Regions from separate parts of the Pseudoalteromonas sp. UG3-2 genome, predicted to be linked through region 2. Evidence: predicted binding sites of a transcription regulator. Region 2 holds the regulator's gene; each other region holds the start of a gene.
What was found. Region 2 encodes sigma-54, which starts transcription at its own class of promoters, with help from an activator protein. Its sites were predicted from a motif close to GTTGGCACGNNNNTNGNNT; they were not measured.
Positions count from the first base shown of each region.

Region 1: R3P39_RS17015 (DUF2726 domain-containing protein) is a predicted target of sigma-54. The motif match lies at 4,228-4,246, and genes of this name have one in related genera.
Region 3: R3P39_RS14640 (TorF family putative porin) is a predicted target of sigma-54. The motif match lies at 3,383-3,401, and genes of this name have one in related genera.

Region 1 is NZ_JAWLJU010000002.1:3,091,375-3,097,620, reverse strand. Features, by position in the region: gene R3P39_RS17040 (electron transport complex subunit E) at 1-312, shown strand, start outside; gene nth (endonuclease III) at 383-1,015, shown strand; gene R3P39_RS17030 (DUF1826 domain-containing protein) at 1,227-1,937, opposite strand; gene R3P39_RS17025 (TraR/DksA C4-type zinc finger protein) at 2,007-2,438, opposite strand; gene R3P39_RS17020 (L-lactate permease) at 2,588-4,168, shown strand; gene R3P39_RS17015 (DUF2726 domain-containing protein) at 4,286-4,876, shown strand; gene mtnN (5'-methylthioadenosine/S-adenosylhomocysteine nucleosidase) at 4,972-5,679, shown strand; gene R3P39_RS17005 (cobalamin biosynthesis protein) at 5,679-6,246, shown strand, end outside.
Region 2 is NZ_JAWLJU010000002.1:1,960,130-1,966,375, forward strand. Features, by position in the region: gene lptB (LPS export ABC transporter ATP-binding protein) at 1-97, shown strand, start outside; gene R3P39_RS11945 (RNA polymerase factor sigma-54) at 144-1,643, shown strand; gene hpf (ribosome hibernation promoting factor) at 1,673-1,960, shown strand; gene ptsN (PTS IIA-like nitrogen regulatory protein PtsN) at 1,962-2,420, shown strand; gene rapZ (RNase adapter RapZ) at 2,413-3,279, shown strand; gene R3P39_RS11965 (HPr family phosphocarrier protein) at 3,279-3,548, shown strand; gene mgtE (magnesium transporter) at 3,787-5,145, shown strand; gene pmbA (metalloprotease PmbA) at 5,189-6,246, opposite strand, start outside.
Region 3 is NZ_JAWLJU010000002.1:2,600,338-2,606,583, reverse strand. Features, by position in the region: gene R3P39_RS14650 (AsmA family protein) at 1-1,863, opposite strand, end outside; gene R3P39_RS14645 (hypothetical protein) at 2,066-3,226, shown strand; gene R3P39_RS14640 (TorF family putative porin) at 3,457-4,128, shown strand; gene R3P39_RS14635 (hypothetical protein) at 4,228-5,316, opposite strand; gene R3P39_RS14630 (TorF family putative porin) at 5,493-6,170, shown strand.

The DNA.
Region 1 (6,246 bases), 1.1 Mb from region 2:
GATGGCCTGATGATGGGGTTTGGCTTTGCACTGGTATTGGTGGTACTTGGGGCCATGCGCGAATTGCTGGGCCAAGGCACGCTATTTGACGGTGCTGAGCTATTACTAGGAGACTGGGCACAGGCGCTTAGAATAGAAGTATTTACCTTTGACCATCAATTTTTAGTCGCGATTTTGCCACCTGGTGCCTTCTTAGGCTTAGGGTTTTTAATTGCTGCCAAAAACATTATCGATGAGCAAATCAAAGCCAAGGCAGCTCCTAGCGCCGAAGAAGTAAAAGGCCCTAGGGCTCGAGTGACCAATCTCGATTAACGATTTATAACACGTAAGGGGTGCTATTGCCGTCACCAATACGCCCCGCCACAACAAGCAAGTAAACCGTATGAATAAACAAAAACGCATAGAAATACTCACACGGCTACGGGATGAAAACCCGAATCCAGAAACTGAGCTTGAATATTCCTCACCGTTTGAGCTGCTCGTCGCCGTCACCTTATCAGCCCAGGCCACCGATGTCGGGGTTAATAAAGCGACTCGTAAGCTATTTCCTGTGGCCAATACACCAGAAAAAATATTGGCTTTAGGACTTGAGGGTTTAAAAGACTACATCAAGACCATTGGCCTATTTAACTCCAAAGCCAACAACGTCTATAAAATGTGTCAAATCCTGGTGGATAAACATGGCTCTGAAGTGCCCGAAAATCGCGAAGCCTTAGAAGCCCTTCCAGGTGTGGGTCGCAAAACCGCAAACGTAGTACTCAACACCGCCTTCGGCTGGCCCACCATTGCCGTCGACACCCATATTTTCCGCGTGTCTAACCGCACCAAATTTGCTATGGGTAAAGACGTGGTTGCTGTAGAGCAAAAGCTAGAAAAGGTGGTACCAAAAGAGTTTAAAGTGGACGTTCACCACTGGCTTATTCTCCACGGCCGCTATGTGTGTACCGCGCGTAAACCAAAGTGTGGCAGCTGTATTATTGAAGACCTGTGCGAGTTTAAAGAGAAAACAGAGTGATCACAGCAAGTTTGGTTGCTCATACGCGCTGTTAAGGTGTGAGCAACGCAATACCGCAAAACAACCTCTATTCAACGCAAGCATGCAGCGAACCACACCTATGTCTTAGCAATGAGGTTTGGCAACGCATAATGAAATGCAACTGCTCCTCGAAGCAGGATTAAACAAGTTTGACGTTTTTTCAGTCGCCATGAGTTGCAGCCGTTTTTTATCAACTTTGAAGTGGATCAAGGGTCAATAAAACGCGTTTGCTATTGCTTGGCACTTGGCACGAGCGGTGAATAGCAGACATACTTTCATTGTCTCCCCACGCGCTGCCTTTCAGCAATGCGACATCAAAGGCATTAAGTTGTTTGATGTCTTTACTGTTGTAATAACCTTGATGCACTGCGGTTTTAATAACTTTACCAGTACCCGCCTGAGCTGCTGGAACTATTTTTTCATTGGGAAGCCACTCGGTGCCCTCGCCTAAATAAGTGCTAACCATACGAACCGCAATTTTATCGACATGAAGTTTAGGACACATAGCCTCACAGAGAGGGGCAAGTCGTAAACCAACGCCATCGCAGTCAAATAAACAGGTCAACATATCGGCTAATAAATAGACATCATTGATGGCTGCCGTTTTACCATTAGCTTCCGGCAGCAGTTCATTAAGGTTATTTTTAAGTGACGCCATTGAGAACACACTACGTATACCTAAACCCAGTGATTCAAAGGTGTTTTCAAAATAGGTTGCAATGGTTTTATCAACTTGACGTTGCCATACCGCCACACTTTTCTCTGCAGATACGATTTCGCCTAATGAAACAGGACTTGTTCCTGCTTCCCATGAAGCCGCTGGTGCTGCTGAACTGGCCAACATTGATTCACTCTCCCAACCAGAAAACGGATCTGGTAATAAATTTGATGTTTTTTGCATGGTAACTCTCAATTTACTTGCAATGATGACAATGGAATTTTGTTACCTTTTTGGTAAACCATCACCCTCTTAACCGCTGTACACATGCTCTTTAAGTTCTTGACAGAGCTTTACGTCAGCGCAATACTCGGTAGTCGGTCTTGCCAATAAACGCGGGATACCAATGGGCTCTCCAGTTTCTTCACAATACCCGTATTCACCTAACCTGATTCGTTCGAGTGCCTGCTGAATTTTTGGTAGTAGCTTTTGTTCTCTATCAACAATCCGCAGCAAAATGGCGCACTGTTCTTCCCAAGAAGCTAAATCACTGGGGTCAGCTAACTCCGGTCGGTTTGCCATCTCCTGTTTGGCGTTTCGGATATGTGCTCGGGTGATATCGTGTAATTCAATGAGGTAGGCTTTGAAAAACGCAAGTTGTGCATCATTCATATAGTCAGAATCGGGGGCATTGCGAATATCTTCTTCACTGGGTATGTCTACTGTCTTGGCATTATCTTGCATACTAGATTCCATCGAGCCTGAAACAAAAAGAAATGTTATACCATAACACTCTCTTTGCCAAATACGGTAAATGCATACTGCGTAAATAACATACCCAAGGCGGCGCTGACCTGCTAACCTAAACGCATTATAAAACGGACTTCGCTACCATGAACTTGTTGCAATTAATCACCACTTTGGTTCCGATCCTGAGTGTATTTGTATTCTTAGTCTTGCTGCGCCTTCCCGCGAAAACGGCGATGCCAATCAGCTTATTGTTAACCGCTACTAGTGCTTATAGTGTTTGGCAAGTGCCTGGGGTACAAATTGCTGCAGCGACAATGGAAGGTCTGATCATAGCACTGACTATTTTATGGATAGTATTCGGTGCTATTTTGCTGCTTAAAGTGTTGCAACAAACTGGCGCGACCTTGGTTATCAAACAAGGTTTTGCTGAAATTAGCCCAGATAAGCGGGTGCAACTTATTATTGTTGCTTGGTTATTTGGCAGCTTTTTAGAAGGTGCAGCCGGCTTTGGCACTCCAGCGGCTATCGCCGCTCCGTTACTGGTCGCTCTGGGGTTTTCACCCCTTAGTGCCGTGGTATTGGCACTTATCGCCGACTCCAGTGCCGTGTCTTTTGGCGCAGTCGGTACACCAGCCATTGTTGGCATTGGTCAAGGTGCCATTGGTGTGAGCGCATCTGAAGTGGCCAGTATTGCTGTCAAAGCGATTGCCATCGACATTTTTGTTGCAGCCATGCTGCCGCTGATAATGGTGTTAATGTATAGTCGCTTTTTTAGCTCTCAACCAAGTTGGCGTAACGGCTTTGTTATTGCGCCGTTTGCCATCCTCAGCGCATTTGCCTTTACCCTGCCAGCTTACTGCGTGGCGTGGCTATTTGGTCCTGAGTTTCCTTCAATATTAGGTGCCATGATTGGTCTTGCTATTATTTGTCCAATGGCTCGTAAAGGCATGCTGTTACCCAGAACACCTACACCAGATAGTGAGCCACTCGAAACGACAACCAAGCAAGGTTTAACTATTTATCGTGCTTGGGCACCTTATATCTTAGTGGCGCTATTATTGGTGCTTACTCGGCTTCCTGAACTGCCCTTCAAAGCCTTACTCCAAAGTATCAATATGAGTTGGAGTCATATTTTTGGCTCTACTATTTCGGTCACCGTGATGCCTTTGTATATCCCAGGGAGCGTCTTTGTTTTAACGGCAGCCCTTGCCATTTGGTTACAAGCAGGTACGAGTAAACAGTTTGGTGCCGCATTAAAACAAACCACTACCATGCTACTCCCTTCTCTTATATCACTTGCTGCAGCCGTTCCTATGGTACGCATTTTTCTCTTCTCTGAGGTAAACCACGCAAACCTGCCGGCCATGCCATTGGCATTAGCGGAGTTAGTTGCCGCTCATCTTAGCCATATCTGGCTATTTATTGCCCCTTTGGTTGGGGCACTGGGCGCTTTTATTGCCGGCTCGGCAACCTTTTCAAACTTAATGTTTGCCAGCTTTCAGCAGGCGTTAGCTTCCCAAGCAGGCATAGAGCAGCAGTTGGTGTTGGCATTACAAATGCTTGGGGCTAATGGCGGCAACATGATAGCAGTGGTGAATGTGGTGGCCGCGGCCAGTGTCGTAGGATTACAGGGCAAAGAAGGTGATATCATTCGCTATACTCTTTTACCAATGCTTTACTATTGCCTGGCCGCAAGCACTGTTGCCTGGTTGTGGTTTAGTTAAAACGGGATCGCTGTATTAACTAAATAATCGTCTACTGCAAAACTACATTCAACTCTATTTATGGCACAGCTATTGCTTTATGTATGCAGATGTCATTTTTTTGATTTGGAGTTTGTTATGGAGTTCGCGTTACTTGCTATATTGGCTTTGGTGGTGGTCGCCGCCGTAGTGGCTTCTAAGTACACCGATGTCGGTGGCAATCCTTATCCTTTTAATCGTAAAGAATCGGTTTTTACTACCGTTGAAGCGTCGTTTTTGCAGTTACTGGAACGCGCTGTGGGTGATAAATATAAAATTGTTAGCCGCATTAAGCTTAACGATGTACTGGAGTGCAAACCTGGCATTTCAGCAAAAGCGCGCCGTGCCGCAGTAACCAAAGCGAAGAACAAACAACTCGATTTTGTATTAGTGGATAAAGAGTCGCTAAAAATTGTCGCCGCGGTGGACTTGGTTAACAATGCCAATAAAAACGGCCATAAAGCACAAAAAGATTGGTTTGTGAACGGTGCTCTAGAGTCTGCTGGCATTCCGCACATTCGCATGAAGATAAAAAGTGGCTATCAAAGCGCGGAAGTGCGCGCAGCCATTCTATTTAAGCTGGGACAAAAAGTGGAGCCGCCGAAGAAAACCCGCAACCGCACCTTTAAACCGGCGGTGCTATCCCCCTCTCAAGCAAAAGCCCAATCAACACAGTTGGCAGAAATATAACCAAACGGGCGTAAGCCCGTTTTTTGTTTTACCAATTAAAGCGGCTTTGCGTATAATAAGACTAATTTTTGACACGCCAGATTAGGAACTTAGTAATGAAAGTCGGCATTATCGGTGCAATGGAACAGGAAGTAACCATTTTACGCAACACCATGGAAAACCCTCAAACCACCAGCAAAGGCGGTTTTACTTTTTACTCAGGCAAATTAGCCGGCCACGATGTTACGCTAGTGCAATCAGGCATTGGCAAAGTGGCAGCGACCGTTGCAACCACATTATTAATTGATAACTTTGCCCCCGATTGTGTCATTAATACCGGTTCCGCAGGTGGATTTGAACCCTCACTCAATGTCGGTGATGTGGTGATCTCTAGCGAGGTTCGCCATCACGATGTTGACGTTACTGCATTTGGTTATGAAATTGGCCAAGTGCCACAAATGCCAGCAGCGTTTACTTCCCACGACAAGTTAGTTGAAGCCGCAAAACAAAGTGTTGATGCCCTTGAAGGCATTCAAACCATGGTTGGCTTAGTGTGTACTGGCGACACCTTTATGTGCGATCCCGTGCGTATCGACAAAGCCCGTGCTGACTTCCCAACCATGCTAGCAGTGGAAATGGAAGGTGCCGCCATCGCTCAGGCTTGTCACTCATTGAATACGCCGTTTGTAGTGATCCGCTCGCTCTCTGACATTGCCGGCAAAGAGTCACCACACTCTTTTGAAGAATACCTTGAAGTGGCTTCGGTAAACTCTTCGAAGATGGTGATGGCATTACTGGCAAAGCTGGATAAGGTTACGCTTTAGTGCTGCAAGAGTTGTTTTGGGCCCACCAGGGCCTAATCATCTTTTTACTGGCCGTGATGGCCAGTATGCTGGTGAAGCTCTCTACGCTTTACCACCCCAACCTCATCTTAACGCTCATATTCAAAGCCATTGCTCAACGCGTCTATCGTGCTAAAGCCGGTGCCAGCTATCAGACCCTTTCGGGCACTCTCGGATTTGTCCTGCCAATCACCACCATTGTGGTGCTCACATATGCCATTATTAGCTTAGCCTTTTACCCCGACTGGTTAGGCGGTCTAGTGCTGTTCTTATGCCTTGATAGCCGTCATGAAGGACGCGCCAAGCACATTAGCCAATTGCTAAAATCAGAGCAAAAGGTCACCGCTCGGGCGGTATTAAAGGGCATGGTTGCCAGAGATGTGGAACCGTTAAGCAGCATGGGAATAGCAAAAGCGACCCTCGACAGCACCGCCTTAAATACCATGCGCCAATTTTTTGTTATGGCATTAATATACCTGCTACAAGGCCCATTCTTAGTGCTGACATACAAGTTACTGCTGTTATGCGACCATGCTTGGCGTCAAGTGC
Region 2 (6,246 bases):
TTCACATGGGGAATTAATCGCATCAGGTACGCCAGAACACGTTTTAGCCGATCAAACCGTAAGAGATGTCTACCTAGGCGAACAATTCAAGCTATAGTTAAGACGTAGTAATAATAACTGTTAAAAGGGATTGTTAAAGATACATGAGGCAATCATTACAGCTGCGCATGGGGCAGCAACTTACAATGACTCCACAACTGCAACAGGCGATTCGCTTGCTGCAGCTCAGTACGTTGGATTTGCAACAGGAAATCCAAGAAGCACTGGATAGCAATCCGTTGCTAGAAGTGGAAGAAGGTGAAAACGCTGATACCGAAAGCTTGGAGCAAAACAACCAAGAAAAATCCGCTGCAGACGAAGGTCAAGCATCTCAGGAAGAAGCGCCTGTCAGTGATTATGAGCTCGATTCTGATACCGCCATGAGTAAAGACACGGTCAGCGATGACTTAGCCATGGACGTCACTTGGGATGAGTATATGAGTGCAGCCCCTGTTGCCAGCTCTGCACCTCTTCCTGATGATGATAATGTTTATCAAGGAGAAACGTCTGAGTCGCTGCATGACTATTTGATGTGGCAATTAGAGCTCACTCCTTTTAGTCCCACGGATAGAGCCATTGCTATTGCTATCATTGAGGCGGTAGATGTCTCAGGATTACTTACCCTAAGCTGTGAAGACATTCTCGACAGCATTAATGACGCAGAAGCAGAGGAACCGATAGAATTAGACGAGGTGGAAGCCGTACTCAAGCGTGTGCAGCTGTTTGACCCTGTCGGTGTTGCCGCGCGTAGCTTGCAAGAGTGTTTGTGTATTCAGCTTAACCAATTTGCACCAGAGACGCCTTGGCTGGCAGAAACCAAAATGATCCTTACCGAGCACATCGATCTGTTGGCGAGCCGAGATTACCGTACTTTAGCGAAAAAAACCCGGCTCAAAGAAGCTGAGTTGAAAGAGGTGATGACTCTTATTCATAGCCTCAACCCCAAACCGGCCGCCAGCATTATTCGTGAAGAGCCTGAGTACGTCATTCCTGATGTCTCGGTAAAAAAAGTAAAAGGTCGCTGGGTAGTTGAACTCAACCCAGATGCTATGCCGAAAATCCGCGTTAATGACCATTATGCGGCCATGTCTAGAACCGCTCGCTCTAGTGCTGATAGCCAATTTATTCGCTCCCACTTACAAGAAGCTAAGTGGTTTATTAAAAGCTTAGAAAGCCGTAATGATACTTTATTAAAAGTAACCAATTGCATTGTCCAACAACAACAGGCATTCTTTGAACATGGCCCTGAGGCAATGCGCCCTATGGTACTTAATGATGTCGCTGAGATGGTTGATATGCATGAGTCTACAATTTCTCGTGTCACCACCCAGAAGTATATGCATACGCCTCGTGGTATCTTTGAGTTAAAGTATTTCTTCTCTAGCCATGTAAGTACCGAAAACGGCGGTGAGTGCTCATCTACCGCGATTAGAGCGCTCATCAAGAAGCTAATAGCTGCAGAAAATACCGCTAAGCCATTAAGCGATAGCAAAATTGCAGATATTTTAGCTGAGCAAGGAATTAAGGTAGCGAGACGTACGATTGCAAAATATCGTGAATCCCTAGCCATTCCACCGTCAAATCAACGCAAAAGCTTGATTTAAGACGTAAAAAACCAAGAAGGAAAATGCTTATGCAACTAAATCTAACTGGTCGCCATGTAGAAATCACAGACTCATTACGAGACTATGTCACCAACAAGTTTGCGAAGCTAGAGAGGCATTTTGATCATATAAATAACGTTCACGTGATCCTTGATGTTGAAAAGCTGGTACAAAAGGCAGAGGCAACATTACACGTCAACGGCGGTGAGCTGTTTGCATCAACCGAGCATCAAGACATGTATGCGGCGATTGATAAGCTCATTGATAAGCTAGACCGTCAAGTTATCAAACACAAAGAGAAGCTCACTCGACACTAAAATGAAATTATGCACATTAGTGAACAAGGACTGTAGCAAAGCTGCGGTCCTTTTTAATAGCAAAAAAAGGATCCTCGAGTACATCAGCGAGTTGGCCCACAAGCAACTGCCTGATGTCGGTAAACACGTCATTCTCGATGCCTTAATGACACGGGAAAAACTCGGCAGTACTGGGATTGGTAAAGGCATAGCCATACCTCATGGTCGGGTTCAAGGTATTGAAGAGATCCTAGCGATGGTACTGGTCAGTAAGCAGCCGATCTCCTTTGAAGCAATCGATAAACAACCCGTGGACATTTTTGTCGCGTTTATTGTCCCTGAGGGCAATAATGAAGAACATTTAAAAACTTTAGCTGCTATAGCTGAAAAACTGCAAGACAAATCGTTTTGTAAACAGCTACGGCACGCCAAGACCGATCAAGAGCTTTACGCGGTTATCCAAGGAGACGATAATGAGTGATGAAGACAAGGGATTAGAGTTAATCATTATTAGTGGCCGCTCTGGTTCTGGAAAATCAGTGGCTTTACGCGTGTTAGAGGACTTAGGCTATTACTGCGTTGATAACATCCCAGTCAACCTGCTGCCTTCTTTGGTGCGCAGCGTATCGGATAATTACAATAAAATCGCTGTCAGCATCGACGTTAGAAACCTACCCAAAGAACAAGACGAATTTAACGACATACTTGAGTATCTTCCTGGATTTGCTAAGCCCGCTCTATTTTATTTAGATAGTGACGATCAGACCCTTATAAAGCGCTTTTCCGAAACCCGACGTTTACACCCACTATCGCTGCATAACTTGCCACTCGATTTAGCAATAAAGAAAGAGCGCGAGCTATTGGATGTCTTGATCACCCGAGCTGACTTTTTACTCGACACTACCAGCCTCAGTGTCCACCAGCTAGCAGAAGAGATCCGCGAGAAGATTTTAGGTAAAAAAGACAAACAACTGATCATCACCTTTGAGTCATTTGGTTTTAAGCATGGTATCCCTAAGCAAGCCGACTACGTGTTTGATGCCCGCTTTTTGCCCAACCCCCATTGGGAGCCAGAGCTAAAACCATTAACGGGCTTAGATCAGCCGGTGATTGACTACCTTGCTAGCCACAGCATAGTGCAGAAGTTTACTTGGCAAATTCAAACTTTTGTGCAAACTTGGCTGCCACACTTAGAGCGTAATAACCGCAGTTATTTAACCATAGCCATTGGCTGTACTGGCGGTCAGCACCGCTCTGTTTATCTGGCGCAAACCATTGGCGAACGCTTTGCCAAAACTCACAGTAACGTCAAAATACGCCACCGTGAGCAGGAAGGCTGATGCAACAAGGGACCTTTTTAATCAAAAACAAACTCGGCTTGCATGCCAGAGCCGCGTCGGTGCTGGCGCAACTAGCGACGCAATTTGATGCCTCGGTCACGCTTTATCAAGGCGATAAGTCAGCCGCCGCTGATAGCGTGCTAGCACTGTTATTGCTTGAGAGCAGCCAAGGTAAAGAGGTTAAGGTGGTGTGCGAAGGCCCTGACGCTGATAAAGCGCTGGCTGAAATTGGCGCCTTGATTGAAAATAAATTCCACGAAGATGAGTAATACCAAGCTGTTTGGATAACTCATCTTTACTGTCCACCTTCACATCCTGTCGTCATAGCTGATCCGGTGGCGCTTTTCTTTACTCTACTTGGTAGTTTTTTGTAAAGTGGGTTACACTGTATTGCCCTCCTGGCGCTGCATGTAAGGTTGCTTCTCTGCAATAAAACAACAAAATAGCTAGGGTAAAATATAAAACCAACAACCATAGTATTCAGTATTAACACGCAAAAGGATGCCTATGCCTGAAGTATTTGAGCAAGACTACACACTGGAACAACTGCAAAAGGTGACAAAAGCCTTAAACAGTGGACAGTTTGTTCAAGTTCGGCGGGTATTAGCTGAAACCGCGCCGTGTGATACTGCTCTTTTACTCGAGTCTTCACCGCATAAAGTCCGTGCCATGCTCTGGCAATTGGTCGACCCAGATATTCAAGGGGATGTCCTTGAAGAACTGTCCGAGGACGTGCGTTTGGGGATCATCGCGCAGATGGAACCGGAGCTCATCGCAGCGGCTACCGAGGACATGGATGACGACGATCTCGGCGACGTATTAAGAAGCCTGCCTGATACCGTTTATCAAGACGTGATTGGCGCCATGGATAGCCAAGACCGCGATCGCGCCACCCAAGCCTTATCGTACAAAGAGCATTCTGCCGGTGCTTTAATGAGCACCGATACCGTCACCATTCGCCCCGACGTCACCTTGGAAGTGGTATTTCGTTACTTGCGCTTAAAAGGTGAGTTACCCGATGGCACCGATGAGCTCTATGTGGTCGACAAAGACAACTGCTTTTTAGGGGCGTTAACCATCAATTTATTATTAACCAGCTCACCTGAGAGCTTGGTGCGTGACTTGATGGATGAAGACAAAGAAACCATCCCTATCTCGATGGATGAATCAGAAGTGGCACAACTGTTTGAGCGTCACAACTGGATCTCAGCGCCTGTGGTGGACGATAACGCGCATTTGCTAGGCCGAGTCACCATCGATGACGTCGTTGATGTTATTCGTGAGGACGCTGAGCACAGTTTACTAAGCATGGCCGGCCTTGAGGATGAAGAAGATACCTTTGCACCGGTGATGAAAAGTAGCCAGCGCCGCTCTATTTGGCTTGGCATTAATCTTTTAACGGCGTTACTGGCGGCCTTTGTTGCCAGTTTCTTTGAAGGCACGTTAGATATTCTGCCCATTCTTGCGGTATTAAATGGCATTGTGCCCAGCATGGGTGGTGTGGCTGGTAGCCAAACGCTCACCTTGGTGATACGGGGTATCGCCCTTGGCCACATTAACCAAACCAACCAACGATTTTTACTCGGCAAAGAGCTGGCCATTGGGGCGCTCAATGGCGTGCTTTGGTCTGTGCTCATCGCTGGGGTGATTGCTATCTGGCAGTGGGACTTTAAACTCGGCGGTGTGATTGCCTTTGCAATGTTTATGAACCTGGTGGCGGCAGGTATTGCCGGCGCCAGTATTCCCATCATTTTAAAGAGAATGAACATCGACCCAGCATTGGCCGGCAGTGTGGTGCTCACCACAGTCACCGATATAGTGGGTATTTTTGCTTTCTTAGGTACCGCAACCTGGCTGCTGGTTTAGGGTATTAGCACGATGCTGGCACATGCCAGCATCGTGGGCCGTGTTACTCTCCACCAACCTGCATATTATTAACCAGCACCGAGCCGGTTTGCACCGCGCCGCGCTGCTCAATATCACCGCCAATGCCCTCAATACCCATAAACATGTCTTTTAGGTTTCCGGCAATGGTGATTTCGCTAACGGGGTATTGGATTTCGCCATTCTCCACCCAAAACCCTGCCGCGCCACGAGAGTAGTCACCCGTCACCGTATTAACACCTTGCCCCATAAGCTCGGTTACCAACAACCCAGTGCCCATATTAGCGAGCAGGCTAGTGAGATCATCGTGAGTTGGCTTGACCAACCAGTTATGAATACCCCCGGCGTGCCCCGTCGCTTCCATTCCTAAGCGTCGTGCTGCATAGCTTGCCAACAGGTAAGTATTTAACACACCATCGGTGATAATATCGCGGTCCACCGTCTTGACTCCTTCGCTATCAAAGGGGCTAGACGCTAAGCCACGCATTAAGTGAGGCTTTTCTGCAATGTTGACACAAGGGTTAAAGATTTGCTCACCGAGTGTGTCGAGTAAAAAGCTCGATTTACGATAAAGCGCCCCACCGCCAATACCGGCAACAAGGTGGCCAAACAAGCTATTGGCGATGTCGGCACGAAATACCACCGGCACTTTTGCCGTTGATACTTTACGGCTCCCAAGCTTTGCCAGTGTTGCAGTGGCAGCTTCCAAGCCAACATCGTGGGCCGATTTTAACTCACCATGCACCCGTGAAATGGTGTAAGCAGAGTCACGTTGCATTTGCTCGCCTTCCTTACCAATCACCATAGTGCTTAAGGTATGGCGAGTGCGCGGGTAGCCGGCAATGAGTCCGTGGCTATTACCATATACTCGGATCCCTTGGTGACTAGCAAGGCTGGCGCCATCGGAATTAACAATTCTGGGGTCGGCTTCCAGAGCTGCTTTTTCTGCTTCAATACACTGAGCGACTCCCTCTTCGGGCGTTAATTGCCATGGGTGAAATAAGTCCAGCTGCGGTGGCGACATTTCCAGTAGCTCTTTATCGGCAATACCATTACAAGGGTCATCCGAGGTAAAACGCGCAA
Region 3 (6,246 bases), 640 kb from region 2:
TAGGTCTAGGCTGGTTTCAACTTGGTGGAATGGGCCTTTGATCCGCACTGGAATTTTAAAACCAGTACTGTCATCGCTACTGGCTTGCCCCTCAATGGTATCAACAATGCCAGTAACCACGCGGTAATCAACCAAGGTCTGTGGCAAGTCCACGGTGCCTTCTCCGGTTACTCGTAGCAGTGGGCTTGCCAACGAGAAATCATTGTTCTGACCTACACCATCAGTAAAGACAAACGTGCCACTCATGGCTGAGAAATCGGTTTTTTGCTCGGGGTCGAAATTGGCATTTAAGCCTTCAGAAACAGAAGAAAAGTCACCTTTTAACATGTCTTTGCCTTTGCGGATCATCTCGGCAAGGTTGGCCCCTTTTACGCCACCGTCTTTAAACTCAAAACCCAACTTACCCTCTAAGGCACTTACAAACTGCTTTTGGCTGACCCCTTGGGTGGTAAGCGCCCAATTAAGACTGCCTTTACCCAAGACTTTGTCAAAACCAATGGCGTCGGTTAACAGTGGCTCAGCATTGATTGCCGTTAATGCAAAGTCAGTTTCGATGGCATAAGGTGGTGTTGCCGCATTGACAATAACCTTGCCATTACCTTGACCCTCGTAGGCTTGAAACTTATCCAGGCTCAGTGTTGCTTTGCCGGCGTTCAGCACTAGACTGATTTGGTTTGCCCCTAACTTTATTTTCCTTGCACGCAGTCCTGTTGCAGTGATTTGCACATTGGCATTGAGACTATTAAGTGCAGATAAGTCGATGGCCGTGTCATCCCACTCAATAGGCTGAGCTGGTGTGTCCTTTGATTCAGGCTGCGGTTGCTGTTTTTCCACGGGCTCGGGTAAGTAAGGGTTAAGATCTAACATGCCCAGATCAACGGTCGCAGTAATGTCTGGCTTACCAGACAGCGCCACTGTACTTTGCCCCTTAATTACTAACTCGTCCAAAGTCGCCTCTAACGACTCTAGCGTAAAGACTTGCTCTTGCATGGTCATTTGAGCATTGAGGCTAAAGTCATTGAAGGCATTGTCTTTGGCTTTTAAATCAACCCCCTGCCACTGCGCCAGTGATTTCACCGAGTCACCCTTCAATGCTAACTGACCGCCAATAACTTTGCCTTGTTCAGCGATTTCGCCATTGTAGTCAAGCTCAAACAGCGCCGACTTCACTTGTTGCTCAACCTGAAAGGTCCTCCCCTCAATCGCATTTGCTGGGTTATCGAGTGTGGTAGTTAAATTAAACGTTTGCCCTTGGAAGGTCAGCTCACCGTCAACTTCTAGCGGTTGGTATAACGAAGACAACATCACACTAATATCTAAATCACTTACCTGATACTGAGCCCCTGTCACCCCGTCAAGGTAGGTCACTGAGCCACCATAAATGGCCACTTCACCAAGGCTAACATCTAAGCCCTCAGGGAGTTGCATGTTCCCTTTTGCCGTGCTTTGCGCCGCAGGTGTTTGCTCACCACTGGTTGCTAGCAGCTGCCAGTTGGCATTGCCCTGCGGGTCTGTTTCTAGAATTATGTCTGGGTTATTAATAACGAAACGCTCAAGCTTGGCTTCTCCAGATAAAGCACTGAGCCAAGGAATATGGATAGCAAGTTGCTCCATGGTGAACATGTCTGGGCGACTGCCGCTGGCCATATTAGCGAAGCTCACTTGATTGAGCTCTAGGCGTAATGTTGGAAAGATGCCAATCTGGGTCTCACCATTAATACTCAACGTTCTCCCAGTTACCGACTCAACCTGAGTGGTTACTTGGTCAATAATGGCCTGTTTCGGGATTAAAAACGGGGCAGCGATAATGAGGATAACGACAAGCGCGATAATAGCGCCAAAAATTTTAACCAGCCGATTCATTGCTTTTCCTTATTCTAGAGCAAGCTATGTTCTTTATGATAACGGCTAAAGACGAATATACCATGAATATGACTAAATAATTTTGCAACAGCGATTGCAACCGCTCGGCTAATCGGTATGATCCACGCCCTTGCCAGATTTTAGCTGCGGTAGCTATAGTTATATGGCTGGTTATTAATCACACTTGGAGTACCTAACCCACATGAAGAAACTGCTCATATCACCGTCAAACATGGCCTTGGGCGAACAAGAAAGTCAGATTTACCAAAATATTTTAAAGCAAGCTACGGAGATCAGCCTCAACCTGATGGCGGTTAAAGTAGAGAATCACCCTGAAGATTTTCTTGGTTGGTGTTATGAACTACTGGATGTGGCAAAAAATCGCATCAACTTTGATCTCCTCGACGACCACCAATTACCTACCGTTAAAAAGCTTCAAGACTTACTGATCTCCGCCATTAGCTTTTTACAGTTAAAAACGTTGCGCATTGCCCCTTGGCCTATGGTGACGGCTTTTATAAATGATCATAAAACTGTTTTGGTATTGGAAGAACAACTTAAGTTAGTGGAGTATTTGCAGCCACTACGCGAACAGCCGCTGGCGACCATGAGCAAAGAAGATCGCCTCGCCTTTACGGGCAAACATGCCGCCAGCCTAGATACCAGTGTTTATCAATTTGATGTTGAATGGTTTGCCAGCACTAAGAATGCCAAAGCTTTCCACCAGCTGTTGGATGATCTTCCCAGTGCTTTTGATAAGGCATTGGCAGAAATTCCCAGCACCGGTGAAGTGACGCTGGCGCATTACCAGCAGTTCACCATTGCTTATTTAAGTGCTTTTGCCGACAGCTCAGACAAACCGACCTTAGCTCCAGCAACACGCCTGTTGGCGATGCGCCGCCCAGATATCTTCACCCCTATCACGCCAAGTAAGCTAGAGCCACTGTGCCAAGCTTTGGGCATTACCAAACTGAGCAATCGAGACTTTGAGCGTTATTGGAGTGATATTGTTTGTAATATCACGACCCTACCTTGGTTTATGAAGCCCACACCAGTTGATGAGCTAGAGCAAAACTTAGCTGCCATTAAAGCACTGTTACCTTGCCTATTTTATTATGCGGACGAAAATACGGCGACAAACTCTAATTACTATAAGTTATTGCATAAACCTAAGCGTAGCAGCACGGCAAAGAAAGCGACTCGACGTGGTAAGGAGTCGGCTACTGTGCTGGTCGACCGTGCCCTAGAGGACGATTCCATCCCTGAACATATTCGCGCCAAGCGGGACTCAATTATCAGTGAAGTTGAGAAAGGTCGTAGCGTGGCGGACACCATTAGCCTAATGCGCACTATTTTTGGCTAATCACTTGTACAGCTTGCATTATTGCTGTGCAAGCTGTGTCCTTTTGCACCAGCGCCGTGCAAGACTTCTCTTTTGGCGATCTTAGCCATATTTCTACATAGAAAATAAATTCCAATATTTACAAAAAGATAGAATAAATATTCACTTTTTTTTGTGATTGGCCCACCCCTTGCAGAATTAGACCCTGACAACACAGCAATAATAACTCTGCGTTCAATGGGGAAAACAGGATGAAAAACAGATCTTTACTTATGCTGCTCGGCGGCCTCACCGCGTGCTTTTGTGTCTCTGCTCAAGCGGAGGTCACCGCCAACATCGCTGCCAGCTCTAACTATTACTGGCGCGGCATCACGCAAACCGATGACGGGGCAGCCGTTTCTGGTGGCTTGGATTACAGTAATGAGTCAGGGTTTTACGCTGGTACTTGGGTGTCTAATATCGACTTTGGTGACTCGGCCAGCTATGAAATGGATTTGTACGCAGGGTATGCTGGTGAAGTTAAGGGCATGAGCTTTGATTTTGGTTATATTCACTATGGTTACCCAGATGCCAGTGGCGACATTGATTTTGGTGAAATCTATGCCGCCTTGGGATGGCAATACTTTACATTTAAACTCAGCCATTTAGCTACAGCACAAAGCGACTCGACCACGGAAGAAGACATGCTGTATGCCGAAGTGTCGGCCAGCTTCCCAGTGTTTAAAGACAGTGAGTTAACGCTGCACCTTGGCCGTTCAAGTGGCGACACGGTCATGGAGTGGACTGGTGAAGATGACACTTATATGGACTATGGTGTGAGCCTCTCGACGCAAGGCTTTACCTTTGGCTTAGTCAAAACCGACTTAAACAGTGGCAATGACGTCAAAGCTTATGTCAGCTATGGGCTCGATTTTAACTTATGATTTCAAGGCTGGCGGTTACTGTGACGACCGCCATGCCTTATTTTTATTTACTTGCTGCAACACTACAGGGCCGAAAGGCCCTTTTTTCATACCAAGCGACTAACACATAGACCTAGGTACGCTAAATACATACTGTAGTTCACCCCGTGCATTATAAAACCTAATAGTACATCCCGTGACTTTATCACCATAGTCTGGCTGTGACGGTCCCCCTACATCGGGACCAAATCGCGAAGCAGATCCGTCAAGCTTTTTAAATTGGCCTAGCGACGCCAACTTTTTAAGCTGTTCTAATATACAAGGATTGGTGATGGTTTGTGGTCCGTCTTCTGCCATTAATAACGACTGTAAGCGCTTACTGCCGGCGATTCTCGTTGCACCTTTGTTCAACCTTATATCTAGGAGGGGCATATGATTATCATCCCAACCAAAAAACGTAAGATTGAATACGATGACATCTGCTAAAGAACCTGCGACTTCGCTTTGGTTGAACTTTCTTTGATAGGTAAGGCTTCTTTCTCCCTCAGGTATATTTGCTGTGAACGTTGCTTGGCTTCGACCCGCAGGTACTGACACAGAGGTACTACTAAAACGCGCTCCTTTCTCGATTTTTTCTCGAACCGCTGCTCCTTCTCCCATCCCCAAACCAATTTCCACCGTCGCGATTTGGTCTAACTGCGACATTTTTTCAGGGCTTACTAACGTCGCCAAGGCTGTATTATCTGGACATGACGTCGCCGTACTGATATTTCCGGACGTGTTTGCCCAAGTTAAGTTGAACCCTGAAAGATCCTGAGCATTAGCGCGGTCCATAACGCGTTTTAACCCTTCATAAAAAGTTGCCGCTTCGGCGAATCCCTCTTTTTCAAACTGACTCAGTGCAAATGGTGTCGTTTTAACATCATACGGAAAGGTATCTTCATGAGTTACCTTGAAGCCATAAGTAGTTCCACTGGATGGATGTACCAAAATTACAGTGTTTATCGCCGATGTACATTGCATATTATCTGGCGTCATTGGGGCAGAGGAGTTGAGTGGGTAACAGCTGAGGTGAGGTGCATAATTCTGAGCTTTGAACTCCGCAGCACTTTGTGATGTACAACTACTACAAAACTTACCTTCATAATTAGCATGCGCCATTAATGGCGCAACTAACAATACCACTAAAAATAAAACGATCCTTTTCATTTTTCTCTCCAGAACTGACTTGCATTGCAACCCATTTTGCAACAAAAAATAAACCATTAGTTAACCCCTTTGTCAAGTAATGCGTACCAACAATTCCAGTTTGACGTCAACAAAGCACCGTTTCAGATACCAAACAAAATGATTTAGATGCTCATTTTTTATGAGTACCATTGATGATGAGCCGAATAACAAAAGCCGAGTACAAAGGTTACTCGGCCCTAGCCATAAGCTTTTGCCTTTCTGCTCAAGCGGAGGTCACCGCCAACATCGCTGCCAGCTCTAACTATTACTGGCGCGGCATCACGCAAACCGATGACGGGGCAGCCGTTTCTGGTGGCTTGGATTACAGTAATGAGTCAGGGTTTTACGCTGGTACTTGGGTGTCTAATATCGACTTTGGTGACTCGGCCAGCTATGAAATGGATTTGTACGCAGGGTATGCTGGTGAAGTTAAGGGCATGAGCTTTGATTTTGGTTATATTCACTATGGTTACCCAGATGCCAGTGGCGACATTGATTTTGGTGAAATCTATGCCGCCTTGGGATGGCAATACTTTACATTTAAACTCAGCCATTTAGCTACAGCACAAAGCGACTCGACCACGGAAGAAGACATGCTGTACGCCGAAGTGTCGGCGAGTTTCCCGGTATTTACTGACAGTGAGCTAACGCTGCACCTTGGCCGTTCAAGTGGCGACACGGTCATGGAGTGGACAGGTGAAGATGACACTTATATGGACTATGGCGTGAGCCTCTCGACGCAAGGCTTTACCTTTGGCTTAGTTAAAACCGACTTAGACAGTGGCGATGACCTCAAAGCCTATGTCAGCTACGGACTCGATTTTAATTTATGATTTCAAGGCTGGCAGTTATTGTGACGACCGCCGCGCCTTATTTTTATTTACTTGCTGCAACACTACAGGGCCGGAA